Regions from separate parts of the Bacillus sp. DX3.1 genome, predicted to be linked through region 4. Evidence: riboswitches for the same ligand, from Rfam matches in the RefSeq annotation. Region 4 holds a riboswitch; each other region holds the start of a gene.
The links. Region 4 has a riboswitch for thiamine pyrophosphate ahead of QRE67_RS02470 (MTH1187 family thiamine-binding protein). Riboswitches for the same ligand answer to the same signal wherever they lie in the genome.
Positions count from the first base shown of each region.

Region 1: linked by a shared signal. The riboswitch ahead of tenA (thiaminase II) and the one ahead of QRE67_RS02470 (MTH1187 family thiamine-binding protein) in region 4 are both predicted to bind thiamine pyrophosphate.
Region 2: linked by a shared signal. The riboswitch ahead of thiC (phosphomethylpyrimidine synthase ThiC) and the one ahead of QRE67_RS02470 (MTH1187 family thiamine-binding protein) in region 4 are both predicted to bind thiamine pyrophosphate.
Region 3: linked by a shared signal. The riboswitch ahead of thiT (energy-coupled thiamine transporter ThiT) and the one ahead of QRE67_RS02470 (MTH1187 family thiamine-binding protein) in region 4 are both predicted to bind thiamine pyrophosphate.

Region 1 covers NZ_CP128153.1:840,498-845,098, reverse strand. The annotation lists gene QRE67_RS04105 (ABC transporter permease) at 1-305, opposite strand, end outside; gene QRE67_RS04100 (ABC transporter ATP-binding protein) at 302-1,051, opposite strand; gene tenA (thiaminase II) at 1,020-1,715, opposite strand; TPP riboswitch at 1,899-2,001, opposite strand; TPP riboswitch at 2,063-2,171, opposite strand; gene QRE67_RS04090 (SH3 domain-containing protein) at 2,728-3,879, shown strand; gene QRE67_RS04085 (hypothetical protein) at 3,886-4,221, shown strand; gene QRE67_RS04080 (DUF3965 domain-containing protein) at 4,507-4,601, opposite strand, start outside.
Region 2 covers NZ_CP128153.1:4,830,534-4,835,134, reverse strand. The annotation lists one part of gene QRE67_RS24360 (IS3 family transposase) at 1-191, shown strand, start outside; one part of gene QRE67_RS24360 (IS3 family transposase) at 191-1,149, shown strand; TPP riboswitch at 1,420-1,533, shown strand; gene thiC (phosphomethylpyrimidine synthase ThiC) at 1,873-3,633, shown strand; gene QRE67_RS24350 (cytochrome d ubiquinol oxidase subunit II) at 3,808-4,601, opposite strand, start outside.
Region 3 covers NZ_CP128153.1:4,481,783-4,486,383, forward strand. The annotation lists gene feoB (ferrous iron transport protein B) at 1-1,757, opposite strand, end outside; gene QRE67_RS22520 (FeoA family protein) at 1,754-1,981, opposite strand; TPP riboswitch at 2,169-2,270, shown strand; gene thiT (energy-coupled thiamine transporter ThiT) at 2,363-3,031, shown strand; gene QRE67_RS22530 (sensor histidine kinase) at 3,402-4,601, opposite strand, start outside.
Region 4 covers NZ_CP128153.1:498,652-503,252, reverse strand. The annotation lists gene QRE67_RS02480 (ABC transporter substrate-binding protein) at 1-439, opposite strand, end outside; gene QRE67_RS02475 (ABC transporter permease) at 436-1,212, opposite strand; gene QRE67_RS02470 (MTH1187 family thiamine-binding protein) at 1,184-1,504, opposite strand; TPP riboswitch at 1,606-1,709, opposite strand; gene QRE67_RS02465 (anaerobic C4-dicarboxylate transporter family protein) at 2,500-3,813, shown strand; gene ilvA (threonine ammonia-lyase) at 3,898-4,601, opposite strand, start outside.

The sequences.
Region 1 (4,601 bases), 340 kb from region 4:
GGAATTGTTTGTGAAGCAACTAAAAGCGGATAAAACGCTCTCTCCATCCATGTACTCGCACTCATTACCATCGCTAATCCAACGCCTAACACGATAGAAATAACAACGCCTATCAATACTACGTATAGCGTCGCTGGTAAATGAACAGTCAGTAATATGTCACGTAAAGCCCACATTTTAGCTAGAATTGCAGTTGGAGATGGCAATATGTACATCTCATCTACAATCCTAGCTCCCACTTCCCAGCTAACAAGTAAAATGCTGCTCACAATCAGTGCAGGTAAAAATTCTGTAACACGTTTCATACGAACACCTGCCTTTGCAACATGCCAAGCAGCTCATCTTTTAAAGCTAATATTTCCGGCTTATACAAATCTTTTCTTGAACGATCAGCTCCAAGTGGAACAACACGCTCTGTCAAAGTTGTGATAGGTTGCTCCGTCACAACAAAAATTCGATTGGAAAGGTAAAGTGCTTCTTCCACATCATGCGTAATAAATAGAATTGTTTTTTGCCAATGTTTCCATTGTTCAAACAGCCATTCTTGCAATGTGGCCTTCGTTAATGCATCCAGTGCACTAAACGGCTCATCTAATAATAAAATTTCTCCGCCAGTTAATAGCGTTCTGATAAATGAAACACGCTGCCGCATACCACCTGATAAGTCCTTCGGATATTTTTTCTCATATCCTTGCAAACCAAATTGTTCTAAAAGCGCCTTTGCCTTTGTATGAGCTTCTTTTTTCTTTATCCCCTGACATTCTAGCGGCAGCGCTGCATTTTCAATAATGGTTCTCCATGGTAAAAGCATATCTTTTTGTGGCATATATCCTACAGGATGACTTGTTGTTTCTGTCAGTTGAATCGTTCCAGCCGTCGGTTCTTCTAATCCTGTAATAAGACGAAATAATGTACTTTTGCCACAGCCACTCGGTCCAATAATGCTAACAAACTCTTTTTCTTGTATGTTAGCATTAAGACTATTTATGATTGGCTTTTCATCATAATGAAAGGAAACATTATGAAACTGTAGTATGCTCTTGCTCCTCAAAACCCCACATCTCCTTACGATAGGCCATATCCCAGAATAAATATTCAAAGCGGCTGGAATATAAGAAAATCTCTTCTAAACGAGCTAGTTCTTGTTCAGATTTTCCAATAGCTAATTCATTTAATAAATCCATTAACCAAGTACAAAGGTTTCCGTACTCTTCTGAGCTATATCCTTGAATCCATTCGCCAAAAAATTCATGATCTCTCGCTCCTGGAATATCATTTAAACGCTTTCCAATTTCCCAATAGCTCCACATACATGGAAGTAATGCTGCAATTAATTCGGTAAGTGTACCATTTTGTGATACAGACATCATATAGTTCGTATATGCTAAATTTTTAGCAGATGGTTTCGCTTGTTCCATCTCTTGCACAGAAATATCGAGACGTTTTGCATACTGCTTATGAATGGTCATTTCTCCATTTAAAATACCATCTATTTGTTCAGCAAATTTCGCCATAACTTGTGGGCTCGTCGCTTTTACAACTCCAATTGCATATAGTTTTGCGTAATCTAGCAAATATAAATAATCTTGTATAATGTAGTATTGAAATTTATCTTTTTCTAACGTTCCATCCCCCATTCCAGTCACAAACGGATGATTATGACTTTTTTCCCAAACAGGCTGAACCATTTCATATAATCTCTCACAAAATTTCATTTGTATTTCCCCTTCCTTTATCTCTATTTATGTACATTGCAACTTCCATCAGCGGGCAGGTTTCCCCCTCTTTTCTCTAATTACTCATGACTTGGAGATGGAGATTTACTGCCCATTAGATCCGGAAAAATAAAAAAACCACTCCTAATATATAAGAAGTGGTTACAACAAATAAATGAGCATCTATTTGTCGTTCCACTTCCCTTCGCTAGTATTACCTAGATCAGGTCTGTAAGGGTTAAGGATTAATCCTCTCTCAGCATTCACAGCACCCCTAGTGGTTTTCTCTATAAAATTTTCAAATAAAAAAGCCCCGTTTCTTAACATAAAGAAACGGGGACCTAACATTCATGTCCAAGTTGCTTCCCTACGCTAGCATAATCTAGATCAGGTGAAAGGATTAAAGACTCTCGGTCTTACTCTCAGCCGGCAACACCAGCTCTCCTAGCACAATATTAAATTAACATAGTCAGTATAACACTGTCATCAATCATCAGCAACTGTTTTAAGCTACACGAATGGTTTATATGATATATAAATCCATTTTGATTTTTCGACATATAGCCGCGGCTACGGATAACAAAAGGTGACCTGCACTCGTTTTCTCTCTTTGTTTTCACTATGTCTGGGCAAGAAAAGGATCTGACCGCTTCTATGCATGAACGGATGCTCTCCCACCTAAAAAGAAAGGTTTTATGTCGGTTTTTTAATTTGTATTTATATACATAAAGAAATCCTCATGGCATGGCTCACCATTAATAGGTAAAAGCCTCTCTACTGATGAAAATCCCACTATATATTATTGTAAAAATAAATTGTATGTTTAGAAAACGCGAATATTTTTCATGCGTTTCCTAATTGTTATAAATCTGTTATCCTTTTAATATATTTCTATACAATTAAAAAAGGTTTTTAATCTTATTACATTGATGTAAACAACGCACAAATATTATATCTTTATACTATAATGAACAATGTAATAATACATCCTATGAGGGGGGTCCATTATTAGATGAAAATGAAAGCTACAGCTTTTACGGTGGCTACTGTTGCAGCGGCTTCCCTGCTTCCGTCCATGACTGAGATAGACATGCATACTGCAGCAGCCCAACAAAAGCCGACAGAAAAAATTGGATATGTAACAACAGAAACAGTAGAGTTATATCAAAATGCTGAAGTGAATGGTGATTCAATTGCCATTATTACATATAACACACCCGTTACAATTCTTGAAACAATACAAGATTGGTATAAGGTAAACGTACAAAATAAAACTGGTTACATAAAAAAGAGTGATATTTCATTTACAAAACCAGCTCAGCTTAACAACCAATATATTGTAAATACAAATGTACTAAACGTTCGTTCTGAACCTAATACACACTCTTCTATTCTTGATGTATTACCAAACGGTAAATTCATTACCATTCAAGGAACACATGGCGATTGGTATCAAATCTCTCACAATGGAAAAGTAGGATACGTGAAGAGGGACTTTGTATCTAGTAGTTCACAACCATTAGTAAAAGGTATGACTGTGCAGGGTGCACCTTCCTATTATGTTGCAGCACCTACATTAAAAGTCCGTAGTGGTGCAGGAACAAATACCGCCGCAATTGGCTCTTTACAAGATGGTACCCAAGTACAAGTGGTAGAAACAGTGGGTACTTGGTATAAAATTCGTTTTGGCTCCGGTTATGGATATGTCGCACAACATTATATACTACAAAAACAACCACAAGAAAAGCAGGATACTCCTTCTATTCCAGCTGTTTTCAAATTCCCTGCTCAAGGTAAAGTTAGCTCAACATTCGATATTAGTTGGGAACAAATGCATTATGGTGTGGATATTGCAGCTCCTGGAGATGTTTCTATTCAAGCTGCGGCTGCAGGTAAAGTTTTGAAATCCTACTATTCTGCAAGCTATGGTAACGTCGTATTCGTTACTCATCACATAAAAGGAAAATTATATACAACGGTTTATGCTCATATGAAAGATCGTGCTGTACAAGCTGGTGATCAAGTTCAAATGGGGCAATTATTAGGCCATATGGGAAATACAGGTCATTCTTTTGGACAACATCTCCATTTTGAATTACATAACGGTGAATGGAATTTTGAAAAAACAAACGCAGTTGACCCACTGCCTTACTTAGTTCGGTAATATCGTATGCCACGTAATATCCCATTAATTATTGAGTATCTAGCTTTTTTGGGTCTAATTTATTGTTTATTAATTTACAATACAAATGTTGTCTTTTTAGTTATCACCATCTTATTTGTTACGTTTGAAATCTTGATGGAAGCATTCAAAATTCGCTTAAAACAACAAATTTCTCATGTGTATACTGCATTTTTTATCCTAAGTGGTTTTATCACAAATGTGATTTCTAGCGGCTTACATGGATCTGCTATATTCCCTGTATTTTTTCTGGCCATTCTACTTGTTGTATCCCAGTATATATACGTGCCTGACTATCGTAAGAAACAACAGCAAGAAACATAGAGAGAGTGAATGCTATACACCGATTATTAAAAATATATAAATCCATTTTGATTTTTCGACATATAGCCGCGGCTATGGATAACAAAAGGTCACCTGCACTCGTTTTCTCTCTTTGTTTTCACTATGTCTGGGCTGGAAAAGGATCTGACCGCTTCTATGCATGGCCGGATGCTCTCTCCCACCTAAAAAGAAGGGTTTTATTTCGGTTTTTTAATTTGTATTTATATAAAAGCATCTCATTTGAAATGAGATGCTTTTATTTTTTAATTTATATAGATAGAGCTGCTATCCACAAGCATATCGCTCATAAATAAAGCTCAAATTATATTTCTTCTCTAAACCCATTCTCTGTTCATCATCACACCAATAAAATAAAATAT
Region 2 (4,601 bases), 850 kb from region 4:
CTTAGGAATGGATAGAATTAAGGCAGCGAGTAAAAGATGGAAAAAGGCTTACAATGAAAATGGGATTAGCGGCCTACGTGACACTAGATTTGGAAATTCAAAGCGTTCTAGAGAAAGAGAACTGACTCTAGAGGAGAAAAACGCTCGCTTAGAAGCTCAAATTAACTTACTAAAGGCAGAAAATGAACTGTTAAAAAAGATTCGTTTGATAGAAAGGGGGCTAAAAAAGTAGTCCTTCTTTCTAGCCAAAAATATATCCTGATTTGTTCAGTGATAGAAACATATCAACTCAAACATATGGTGAAATACCTATGTGGAATAGCCGGTGTCTCAAGAAGCGGTTATTATAACTATTTCTCTGTGAAATCACAGGAACGAAGACATCAAAAAGATGAAAAGGATGAGGTAGTAAAAGGGCTCATCCTAAAAGCCTTCCATTTCAAAGGTCGTAAGAAAGGGGCTCGCCAAATCAAAATGACTTTGGCGGGTCAATTTCAGGTTGTCTACAATTTGAAACGTATACGACGAATCATGAAGAAATACGACATTATATGCCCAATTAGAAAGGCAAATCCTTATAGACGAATTAGGAAAGCTACAAAAGAACATCGAGTTGTGCCAAACCTATTGAATCGCCAATTTAAGCAAGGAATCCCTGGTAAAGTCCTCCTAACAGATATCACATATTTATTTTATGGAAAAGGTCAGAAAGCCTACTTATCAGTCATTAAAGATGGTTCAACTGATGAAATTTTAGCCCATCATATATCAGAACGTATGACTGTAAAATTAGCTACAGATACTCTTCTAAAGTTAAAAAGGAACAAAAACTTTCAGAAAGCCAAAGATGCCTTGATTCACTCAGATCAGGGAATTCAGTATACGCACCCTAATTTTCAAAAAGCAGTTAAGAAACTAGGATTACAACAATCCATGTCAAGAAGAGGAAACTGTTGGGATAACGCTCCCCAAGAATCTTTCTTTGGCCATCTTAAAGATGAAGCTTCTATTCAAGCATGTACAACTCTAGATGAATTAAAAAAAGAAATTAAACAATATATGATCTACTACAATTATTACAGATATCAATGGAATTTAAAAAAGATGACTCCTGTGCAATACAGAGATCATCTTCTTCAAGCTGCCTAGGCTTTTTTTAAATGTCCTTTACAAAGGGTACATTTTAGATCTGAAGGGACTTTTCTAGGTTTCTAGATATAGGGAATACTGTTAAGTGGTGTGTTGTGATTGAGTATTTCTTGTAACATCGCGACATCTTTTTGTATATGTCGGCCATTCGACAAAGAATATCGATTAACCAACGCATTTCAGTGATATTTGTTGAGGGATAAAATGGTTTAATCTCTTTGCATTTTTCAGATTATCATGTATGATGAGAAAGTATTGAAAATTAAATCAGTGATAAACTAGGGGTGCCCAAGCAAGCTGGGCTGAGAGAGAAGTGCGAGAACTTCTTAACCCTCTGGACCTGATCTGGCTCGTACCAGCGTAGGGAAGTTAACGGCTTTACATAACTATGTCTTTATGAGCCAGGTCCTTGTTTTACTATGGACCTGGCTCTTTTTATTTTGGCATGCGCTGGTCACTAGTTCTTATTCTCGTCCTTGTCACGTGTAAAGCAGAAGCGGCTCGATCAGAACAGGAGGGGGATGGAGCTTCAGCCGAAGAGGCGTAGTTTGCCTCAGCGGAAGAAGCGAAGCCACCGACTGTTCTAGCCGCTGGAGCTGGATCTCAAGAAAAGCCGAAGCGGCGAAATGTCGCTGAAGTGAGAATCGAATTGCCCAGAAGTTGGTTGGAGATTCTGAGCAAGTTAGATTTGCCTGAAATGATAAAGGGGAGGAAACACAAATTATGAAGCAATCTGTTTCAGCTGAGCAAATTGAATTGAAGTCGAGTTTACCAGGGAGTAAGAAAGTCTACGTAGAAGGCACGCGTGAAGGTATGAAAGTACCGATGCGTGAGATTGCACAAAGCGAAACAAACGGTGTGCCAAATCCGCCGATTCGCGTGTATGATACGAGTGGTCCTTATACAGATCCTGCATACAAAGTGGAGCTTGAGAAAGGAATTCCAACGCCTCGTCACGGGTGGATTGTTACGCGCGGAGATGTGGAGGAGTATGAAGGTCGTGAAGTGAAACCAGAAGATGATGGTGTGAAAGCTACATCAGAACATACACCTGTGTTCCCGCAAATGGATCGTAAACCACTTCGTGCGAAAGAAGGGGCAAATGTAACGCAAATGCATTATGCTCGCAAAGGCATCATTACGTCTGAGATGGAATATGTTGCGATTCGTGAAGGTGTAGAACCGGAGTTTGTTCGTAAAGAAATTGCAGAAGGTCGTGCTATTTTACCAACAAACATTAACCATCCAGAAGCAGAACCGATGATTATCGGCCGCAATTTCCACGTGAAAGTAAATGCGAATATCGGGAACTCTGCCGTATCTTCCTCTATTGCAGAAGAAGTAGAGAAGATGACATGGGCAACGCGCTGGGGCGCAGATACAATTATGGATTTATCTACAGGAAAAAACATTCATACAACGCGGGAATGGATTATTCGGAATGCACCTGTACCAGTTGGAACTGTACCGATCTATCAAGCGCTTGAAAAAGTGAATGGTATCGCTGAGAACTTAACGTGGGAAGTATACCGTGACACATTAATTGAACAAGCAGAGCAAGGTGTAGATTACTTTACGATTCATGCAGGTGTATTGCTTCGTTACATTCCAATTACAGCGAAACGTGTAACGGGAATTGTTTCACGCGGTGGCTCTATTATGGCGCAGTGGTGTTTATTCCATCATAAAGAAAACTTCCTATATACTCACTTTGAAGAAATTTGTGAAATTATGAAACAATATGATGTTTCCTTCTCTCTTGGAGATGGCTTACGTCCAGGTTCGATTGCGGATGCGAATGATGAAGCACAATTCTCTGAGCTTGAAACACTTGGGGAATTAACAAAAATCGCTTGGAAGCATGATGTTCAAGTCATGATTGAAGGACCAGGGCATGTACCAATGCACTTAATTAAAGAAAATATGGAGAAAGAAATTGATATTTGCCAAGGTGCACCGTTCTATACACTCGGACCATTAACAACGGATATTGCACCAGGTTATGATCATATTACATCTGCAATTGGAGCAGCGATGATCGGCTGGTTTGGTACAGCAATGCTGTGCTATGTAACACCGAAAGAGCATTTAGGCTTACCGAACAAAGATGATGTTCGCGAAGGCGTTATTACCTACAAAATTGCGGCGCATGCTGCTGACCTTGCAAAAGGGCATAAAACAGCACAACAACGCGACGATGCACTTTCAAAGGCACGCTTTGAATTCCGCTGGCGCGATCAATTTAATTTATCATTAGATCCTGAGAGAGCAATAGAGTATCACGATGAAACATTGCCAGCAGAAGGCGCAAAAACTGCGCATTTCTGTTCGATGTGTGGTCCGAAGTTCTGTAGTATGAAAATTTCACATGACATTCGTGAATATGCAAAAGAGAATGATTTAGAAACAACAGAAGCAATTGAGCAAGGCATGAAAGAAAAAGCAGAACAATTTAAAGAAACAGGTAGTCATTTATATCAATAATAGTACGTGTTCAAAAGAAGGATAAAGAAATACGACAGCTATCTTTATCGGACCTTCTGAACATCCTCTAATAGAAATAGATCTTTCTGAACACCTTTTTCATCGTTTGATCACGTGTACCTAACTTAAACATAGAAGCCCCCTTTGCTAAGACGGTAGCAGAGGGGGCTATTATTATTTTTCTTTTAAGAACGTTCGGTCCTTTAAGAATAAATTCCAGAAGAAGATAAAGCCTGGTAGTAAAATCGCGATACCGACTGCATAGAGAACAAGCAGGGCATAGAATGTTTCTTTCGTTGTAAAGCTTGTAAATACAGTAACATCTGGATAGATGATATACGGTAAATGCGCGACACCGTAAGCGTAACTTGCAAAGGCATATTGTGCGACAATCGCTAAAACAGCGATGCGTGGCCAACCAAGTGCATCGTATTTTTGATTCGTCCACCAAAGGGAAGAATAACCGATTGCAAACAAAATAAGTGAAACTGTAAACCATGGAAATTGTTTAATTAATCCTTGCATGAGCCAATTTGTTTCTGGATCCATGACAACAAGAGCAATGATCGCAGTAACGAGTGTTGCTGGTCCAAGTACAATAGCATTGCGCCTGTAAATCCGATACGTATCTTCTGAGCCTTGTTCCCTCGCAAAATCAGCTAGAAAAAGAGAGGAGAGAAATAATTCAGAAGTTAATCCAAATAACATATACCAATAAATAACGGGGCTTGATAGAAGCTTCCCGTATAATAGTGTTTCTTTTCCACCAGACATCGTAATGTAAGCACCTTCTGTTACCGGAAGAACGGTAATTAATAGAGCTGGGATTAAGAGCCCGGTAATGCCAGAAATAAGGCGAAGCAAATGCTCATACTTTGGCAAGGAATAAGCAAAAACCATGAATGTGCTACGAATGGCAACAAGGACTAGAATTAATGTCACCGGTACGAACATGACTGTTGCCAATG
Region 3 (4,601 bases), 1.2 Mb from region 4:
GCATAAATGATTGCCATTGTAGAAACGACAACTTCTTTTGCTAAAAATCCTGTTAATAATGACGCCGCTGCTTGCCATGTTCCAAAACCGAGCGGCGCTAAAATTGGTGCCACGAAACCACCAATCATCGCCAAGAAACTATCCCCCATATCTACGCCAAATCCCGATGGCCCCGCGTAGTTTAGTAGCCAAATGACGACAGAACCACCAAAGATAAACGTACCTGCTTTACGTACGAAACCTTTTCCTTTTTCCCAAGTACTAAGCCATAATGTTTTTGCTTGTGGCACACGGTAAGGTGGAAGCTCGATAACAAAAATAGATTTTTCTTCTTTTAAAACGGTAAGAGACATTACCTTTGTAACTAATAATGCGAGTACAATACCTGCAATGTATAAAGAGAACACGACCATCGCTTGACTATGAGGGAAAAAGACTCCCGCAAATAATGCATATACAGGTAACCGTGCCGAACAAGACATAAATGGTGTTACTAAAACGGTAAGTAATCTCTCTTTCTCTTGTTCAATTGTTCTCGCTGCCATAATCCCTGGTACGTTACAACCGAAACCTATGATCATCGGAATAAACGCTTTTCCATTTAAACCAAAGTACTCCATAATACGGTCCATTACAACGGCAATTCGTGCCATATAACCTGAGTCTTCTAATAACGAAATAAAGAAGAACAACGCAAAAATTTGTGGAACGAATACTAATACAGCCCCAACACCAGCAATAATCCCTTCTGTAACGAGAGCTTGAATAAACTCAGATGCTCCGATATTTGCAAGTCCTGCTGTGACCCAATCTGTGAACTGCCCACCGAGAAATCCATCAAGTATATCCGATAAAGGTGTCCCAATCCACGTAAACGTAACCTGAAAAATAAAAAACATAACTGCTAAAAAGATTGGAAGTCCTAAAACTTTATGTGTAATTAACTGATCAATTCTTTCAGAAAAAGGAATACTCCCTTCTTTTTCACGACGAATGACACTCGTTTTTAACTTTTCAATATACGCTGCACGTGCATTATAAATATACTGCTCCAACGTCACGTCAAGTTCTGCTTCTAGTGCCGATCGAATGGCTACCAGTTCTTTATAAGTAGACAATTGATTTAACTCTTGTTCTACCACTTCATTATTGCTTAAAAATTGAAGTGCAAGCCATCTTGGATGCTCATAATTTGCTTGCCCTAATATGTCTATTAATTGTGCAATGCCTGCATCTACGTTTTTACCGTAAGAAAGAATAAAAGTTTTTCCTTTCTTCTTCCCACTCTCATGAAGAGTAGCTAGTAATTCATCGCAGCCTTTTCCACTTCTCGCAACAACAGGAACGACTGTTACACCGAGCATTTCCGCTAGTTTTTTTGCATCAATTATAATCCCGCGCTGCTTCGCAACATCGACCATATTTAACCCGATAGAAAGTGGCTTACCAAATTCTAATAATTGCAGAGTCAAATGCATATTACGCTCAAATTGAGAAGAGTCTACAATATTTAGCATATGATTAAATTCTTCTGTTAATAGAAATTTGGTAACGACTCCTTCATCACGGGAAACTGGATTTAAGTCATATACGCCTGGTAAATCAATTAATGTTCCTTGCTTATCTTTTAACTTACCAACTTTCTTTTCTACCGTTACTCCGCTCCAGTTCCCTACATATTCATAGGAACCAGTAAGCGCATTAAATAATGATGTTTTTCCGGTATTCGGATTCCCTAGCAAAGCAACCTTATTCACGCTAATTCCACCTTTATCATTTTCGCGTCACAATGACGAATACTAATTAATTGTCCACGGCACTCTAATGTACAAGGGCCATTGAACATTGCCTTTTGTTTTATACGAAGCTCGCAACCCTCTGATAGGCCAAATGCAGCTAAACGTCTTTTCAATAATTTATCAAGCGCCTGTAAATTTTTCACTCGTACCTTTTCACCTATACTTATCTCAACTAAACTCATAATCTCCCCCCTCAAAAGAGAATGATAATTATTTTCAAAAAAATTGTATCATATTCTATTTATCAAGTACTATAGCTTTTCCCTTCATATTTATTAACATTTTCGTACAATTATATTTAAATACCTAAATGTCCATTTGTCATTCTCATCCATTTCCATTACAATGAACCTAACAAATAAAGAATCTCGTTATCACAGGGGGAGCCCCGTTGCTGAGAGGGAACACTTCGTTCCGACCCTTTGAACCTGTTAGTTAATGCTAACGTAGGAATTGTGCAAACGTTGAAATACATACCTCATCATTTTCTACATACGTATTTCATATCTCCCTATGGTAATTCTTCTTTTTTTGTGCAACTTGGATCTAGGGGGAATAACAACATGCGTAACACCAATTTACAAGCGATGATTGAATCTGCAATCCTTGCAGCCTTTGCCTTGATCATCGACATTTTACCACTATCGATTAAACTTCCAACAGGCGGTTCTATCTCATTTGCTATGATTCCTATTTTTATTATCGCTTACCGCTGGGGATTTAAAAAGGCTTTCTTAGGCGGCTTAATTTGGGGGCTACTACAAATCGTAGTCGGCGATGCTTATATTTTAACGCCTGTACAAGCGTTTATTGAGTACTTCATTGCATTTGCTTTTATCGGTTTTGCTGGTTTATTCTATCGTCCCATTCAAAAGGCACTTGCAAATCAGCAAAAAAATAATCAAGACGAATCTAACTTTGATAGTCGAAAAGACAAACCTATATCAGCGGGCAATCAAAGAAAAAAAGCTCTTGTATATATTATCATTGCTACATTTATCGGTAGCTTTGCACGCTATTTCTGTCATTTTATTGCTGGCGTTATCTTTTTTGGAAAATACGCACCGCCAGGACAATCCGCTGTCCTATATTCGTTAATCGTCAACGGTAGTACAATGCTTGCTTCTTTCGGGTTATGTACAGTGTTACTACTCCTTTTATTTACAACATCACCTCGCTTATTCAAAAGTATTGGTGCACATCATATGAATTCAAAAAAGAAGAGTGCCTAAATAGCACCCTTCTTTTTCACTAAATCAAACTATATTTTCAGAAACACTACATACATGTAAGTAAGACGAAAGACAATTCAATATAAGAAATGTACTCATCCTACTACAATAATACTCTTGCAATACGGAGAATTTTCAACCTATAAAATTGTATTTTCATATTTTCTGTTAATAGATTCACTGAGTTATGTCAATAATAAATATAATAAATGCACAAAAGAAAATAAATACCATTACACTTAGTAAATTGCTATTCACGGCTAATCTACTCCTTAAAAAACTCATTTTCTATTGAAATTATACGTTTGAAACATAAAGATAAGATAAAGATATTATCAAAAAAAATTAAAAAAAGTGTAGAATGTCCTTTCTACACTTTTTTCTGTAAATAAAAATAAAACAGCACACCATCTTCTGTATTATTTACACCATACTCTACGCCATGAAGTTCTAAAATATTTTTAGAAATGGCAAGCCCAAGCCCCGTTCCACCTTTTGAACGCTGACGAGCCGTATCTATCCGATAAAAACGATCCCAAATTTTATCTAATTGCTCTTCTTGAATATGAGCACCTTTATTTTCTATACAAACCTTTACTCGATTTGGTTCATCTATTGTGGAAATAATAATATCTTCTTTTTCCGGCGTATAACGGATTGCATTCGTAATGAAGTTGATAATTACTTGTTCAATGCGATGTTGATTGGCAATAACTTCAAATGGAGATACATGTTTGTAAACATGTAGTTCTTTTTTCTCTATCTCTAATGATAGCTGTTCACATATATGCTCAATAACTCCATCAATATAAAAAGTATCCATTTTCATTTTATATGTGCCGGATTCAAATTTAGCTAACTCCAGCATGTCCAAAATTAACATATCCATCTTATCTACTTCTTTTTCCATCGCTTGAAAATAATATTCTTTCTTATGCTCAGCGACCCCATCTTTTAAGATAGAAATGCAGCTTTTCATAATACTTAGAGGAGTTTTCAGTTCATGTGATACACCTGCAATAAACTCTTTCCGTGTGTTTTCTAACTTTCTTTCTTTTTCGATGTCTTGTTCCAGTTGTCCAATATGTGAATGTAGTGTATTAGATAGCATGTTAATATTTTCCGATAAATCTCCAATCTCATCTTTTGAAGTAATCGGGATTCTTTCCGTGAAATCTAAATGTGCAATTTTTTTCGTTGTATCATTTATTCGTAATAACGGTTTTGCAATTTGTTTTGAATAATAGAAAGAAGCAAGAAAAATAAGTACTAATACAAACGCAATGATATATACATAATAATCCTTTACCATTTGTACTGCTTCATCTACTGGCTGTAAGGAGGCCATTGCAAATATATATGTGAATGAGCCATCTTTTTCTTTTATCGGTTCTATTAACAATTTATATTTTATATCATTTTTTTCATAGTCAATTATCTGTAAGGAATCATTGGTATCTTTACTTTCATTTAACAGTAAGTTTGCTTGAAACTCTTTTATACTCTCCAAAAATAGAGTATTTTTATAAAGGAAATTCGACATTCCTTTGCTATCAGGTAGTTGAATTTT
Region 4 (4,601 bases):
CCGCTGGTGCACCCCAACCGCCGTAACGTTTACCTTCGAAATCTTTTGGAGAGGTAATATTATCTTTTTTAAGTGAAGCGAAAGCAGATGTATTATGCTGAATAATTGCTCCAATTGAAACAACTGGAATCCCTTCAACGCGAGCAGATGTTACGTTTTCTTGATAGCTCACACCGAAATCTGCTTTTCCTGATGCAATCATTTGTTCCGCAGACACGTTATCTCCTGGCTGAATGATTTCCACATCTAAACCTTGTTTTTTATAATAATCTTTCGTCTTCGCTACATATAAACCAGTATGGTTTGTATTTGGAAACCAATCCAAGACAACTTTTACTTTCTTCTCTTTATCTGCACTCTCTTCTTTCTTCGCTGTAGAACAACCCACCACGCCAACTGCTAATAAAGCTGCGAGCATGACTTTTAAGCCTTTTTTCATTTTTTATCGTCCCTTCTGTATATCCATGGTGCTGTTAGTCTTGCCATAAATTCTACGATAGAATACAAGAGCAATGTCACCATTACGATAATGGTTGCAATGCCAAATACACGAGCTGTTAAAAAGGATTTCGTTGCACGTGTCAGCATAACGCCTAACCCTTCACTCGCCCCAAGCCATTCTCCAATAATTGCTCCCATCACGCTATATGTAACGGCAATTTTTAGCCCAGAGAAAAAGTATGGGAGCACCGCTGGAAATTTCACCTTTTGATACACTTGCCATTTTGTCGCACGCATTGTCTGTAATAGCTTGAGCATGTTTTTATCAACTGTTTGAAAGCCTTCTAAAATACTAAGAGCAATCGGAAAGAAACAGACAAGAATAACGACCATCACCTTTGGCAGCATTCCATATCCGAACCAAATAATAAACAAAGGTGCAAGCACAACAATCGGAATCGTTTGCGAAATAACGAGTAACGGATTAATTAAAATGCGAAACAGCGGAATAACATCCATAATAATTGCAATACTCGTTCCAAGTAGAATCGCAAAAAACAATCCTATTACGACTTCTTGCAGTGTTTGCACCGTATTTGGTAATAATAAATCTTTCATCGCAATAAGCTCTTGTACAATTGCAGAAGGCTTTGGTAAAATCCATGGTTCAATTTTAAATAATGAAACAGATCCTTCCCATATAGCAATGAGAAGGATAATCCAAATCGTTGTAATTGTTATGTTAGATCGCTTCTGGTTTTGCATATTCATCACGGTACTTCCAAACTTTTTCATCAATTGATACACCAGTACTTGGACGATAGTGAATTTTAATAGAAGTAATAACTTCTTCTGCTCCAGCATCGACGCAAGCTTGTTGTGCACGTTTAATTACGTCAAGAAGTACGTCTAATTCTCCTTCCAGCGTTGTTTCCATAGCTCCCACTTCGTAGCGCACACCAGATTGTTGTACAACTTCAATTGCTTTATCAACAACGGCATATAGATCTTTCGTTTTTGCTTGTGGTACTACTGAAAATGAAATCGTAACTTGTTGTGACATACTAAAATCCCCCTTGCAAAATATGTTTAGTAAAAAGAAAAGGCTTTCCTACGATTACGTAGGAAAGCCTTGTATGCAAGTTATTACACAATAACGTTTGCTTACATCACTTTAAGTAACTCCCTACGCTGGCATTATCCAGATCAGGTTGAGGGTCGATGCATTCTTGCATCCTCTCAGCCAATTGGCTCCCCGTTCTTAATTTGTTTTCATTGTAGCATGATTTATTTTTTCAAACAAACAAATAAGGTGTTTCTTGTCTCCTTTTTGTGAATGACCCCTCCTTAACATTCTAACGGGCCGTTTGAAGAAGGGGACTTCTGTTGGAGTACTGTTAAAGACCAAAATGATTTATCTTATTCTATTTAAAATACGAAATATGGCGTCTATCTATATAAATACAAATTAAAAAACCGACATAAACCCCTTCTTTTTAGGTGGGAGAGAGCATCCAGTCATGCATAGAAGCGGTCAGATCCTTTTCCTGCCCCATGCGAAGTGAAAACAAAGAGAGAAAACGAGTGCAGGTCACCTTTTGTTATCCATAACCGCGGCTATATGTCGAAAAATCAAAATGGATTTATATAGTTCTATGTTTTTTCTAACTCATATTTCTCTTAATCTCCTTTCTATATATGAACCATAGAAAGGAGATTATTTGCACATACACCCTACTATCCAGTCACCGACTAGCTGTTCCCCCTCTTAGCCTCTATCGCTCCGTTCCCTCACTTTTCAGAAATTGCTCTTCCGTGATGAATAAGTTACACATCATCTTCATTTTGTTTTTTATTATATCTTTATATAAAAAACATTAAATTTTAATGATTATTCTGTCAAAATAATTTCACTAAATATAGTGAATGTTACTTTTTATGTGTTATATAATAAAAAAGGTTTATATACAAAGCTTTCATTTGTTTAATTTAATAATCATCATTCAAATTAAATTATTCAAAAATATCTTACCATATGGATTTTGGAGGTATTTTATCATGTTTTGGCTACAATTTATCACCTTACTACTCTGTATTTTTATCGGTGCACGTCTTGGTGGTGTTGGCCTAGGAGTAATGGGCGGTGTTGGTATGGCGATACTCGTATTCGTCTTCCATCTACAGCCTACAGCTCCCCCAATTGACGTTATGCTGATGATTTTAGCAGTCATTACAGCTGCTGGTGCACTGCAAGCTGCTGGTGGAATGGATTATCTTGTCCATCTTGCAGAAAAAGCACTTCGTAAAAATCCAAAGCGTATTACATTCTTCGCACCAATTGTGACATATTTATTTACATTATGCGCAGGGACTGGTCACGTTGCCTATTCCGTACTCCCTGTTATTGCAGAAGTATCACGCGAATCAGGAATTAGACCAGAACGTCCGATGTCGATTGCCGTAATCGCCTCACAGCAAGCAATTACAGCAAGTCCAATCTCTGCTGCAACCGTTGCACTTCTAGCAATGCTAGCTGATTATAAAATCACATTGCTAGACATTTTAAAAGTGAGTATTCCTTCTACATTTATTGCTTGTATGTTAGCAGCTTTCGTTGCAAGCAAAATGGGTAAAGAATTAAATGAAGATCCAGAATACTTAAAGCGTTTAAAAGAAGGTATGATTCCTAAACTCGAAGAAAAGGGAAAATTCACCATCACAAAAGGCGCAAAACTATCCGTTCTTCTTTTCTTATTCGCAACAGTTTTTGTTGTTCTTCTTGGTTCATTTGAAGCACTTCGTCCAGGCTGGATGGTAGATGGAAAATTGGTTCGTCTATCGATGCCTTACACAATTGAAATGGTCATGCTTACAATTGCTGCCCTTATTATTATCTTCTGTAAGCCAAATGTAGAAAGCATTGTGTCTGGCAACGTCTTTAAGGCTGGAGCTACAGCCGTTGTTGCAATTTTCGGTATCGCTTGGATGGGTGATACATTCTTCAATGGAAACTTAAATATCATTCAAGGATCGATTCAGCACTTAGTAACAAGCGCACCTTGGTTATTCGCCATCGCACTATTTATCTTATCTATTTTACTGTACAGTCAAGCTGCAACAGTACGTGCTTTAGTGCCACTCGGATTGTCACTCGGCATTCCACCTGCACTACTAATTGCAATGTTCCCAGCAGTAAATGGTTATTTCTTCATTCCAAACTACGGAACAATCGTTGCTGCCATTAACTTTGACCGTACAGGAACGACTCGTATTGGAAAATATGTTTTAAATCATAGCTTTATGATTCCCGGTCTTGTCGCAACATTCGCCTCTATTGGAATTGGTATGCTATTAATTTCAATCATGTTTTAAATCATTCAAAAAGCACAAACCTTTTCATAACAAAAGGTTTGTGCTTTTTGTGTTAAAAATTTAATCAAACGTTTGTTTAAACTTTTATTCAATAATTTCTACATTATATCCTTTCTTTTCTATCCCACTTAATACTTCTTCAATATGATTTTTATCCTTCGTTTCTAGCGATAAATGAAGCTGTGCATACCCTGGAAACACTTTTGTTCCAATCCTCTCTAAATGAATATGCAGTACATTTGCTTCAAAACTTGTTACAATTTCGAGTAAATGCTGTAGATGCCCTGGTTTATCTTTAATCGTTGTTGCAATATGAACAAAGCGCCCTGCTTCAACCATTCCATGCTCAATAATACGAGCAATAAAGTTTACATCGACATTACCGCCACTTAAAATCGAAACAACCTTTTTCTCTTGAACAGGAATTTTTTGATACAGCAATGCCGCTAACGAACTAGCTCCAGATCCTTCTACTAATAACTTATTACGTTCAAGTAGCATTAACATCGTTCTCGCAATTTCCATTTCATCTACGCAAAAAATATCATCTACGTAACGCTGTACAAGCTGAAACGTGAGCTCCCCTGGTCTTTTCACTGCAATACCATCTGCCATAGTAGGCGTGGATTCCACTGTAATGACTTTCTTTTCTTGTAAAGATTGCTTCATGCTGGGACAAGCAAGTGCTTGTACACCATATATTTTTACTGATGGCTTTTGTTCTTTAATAGCCATCGCAACACCTGCAATCAATCCTCCGCCTCCAACGGGACAAACAACAGCATCCA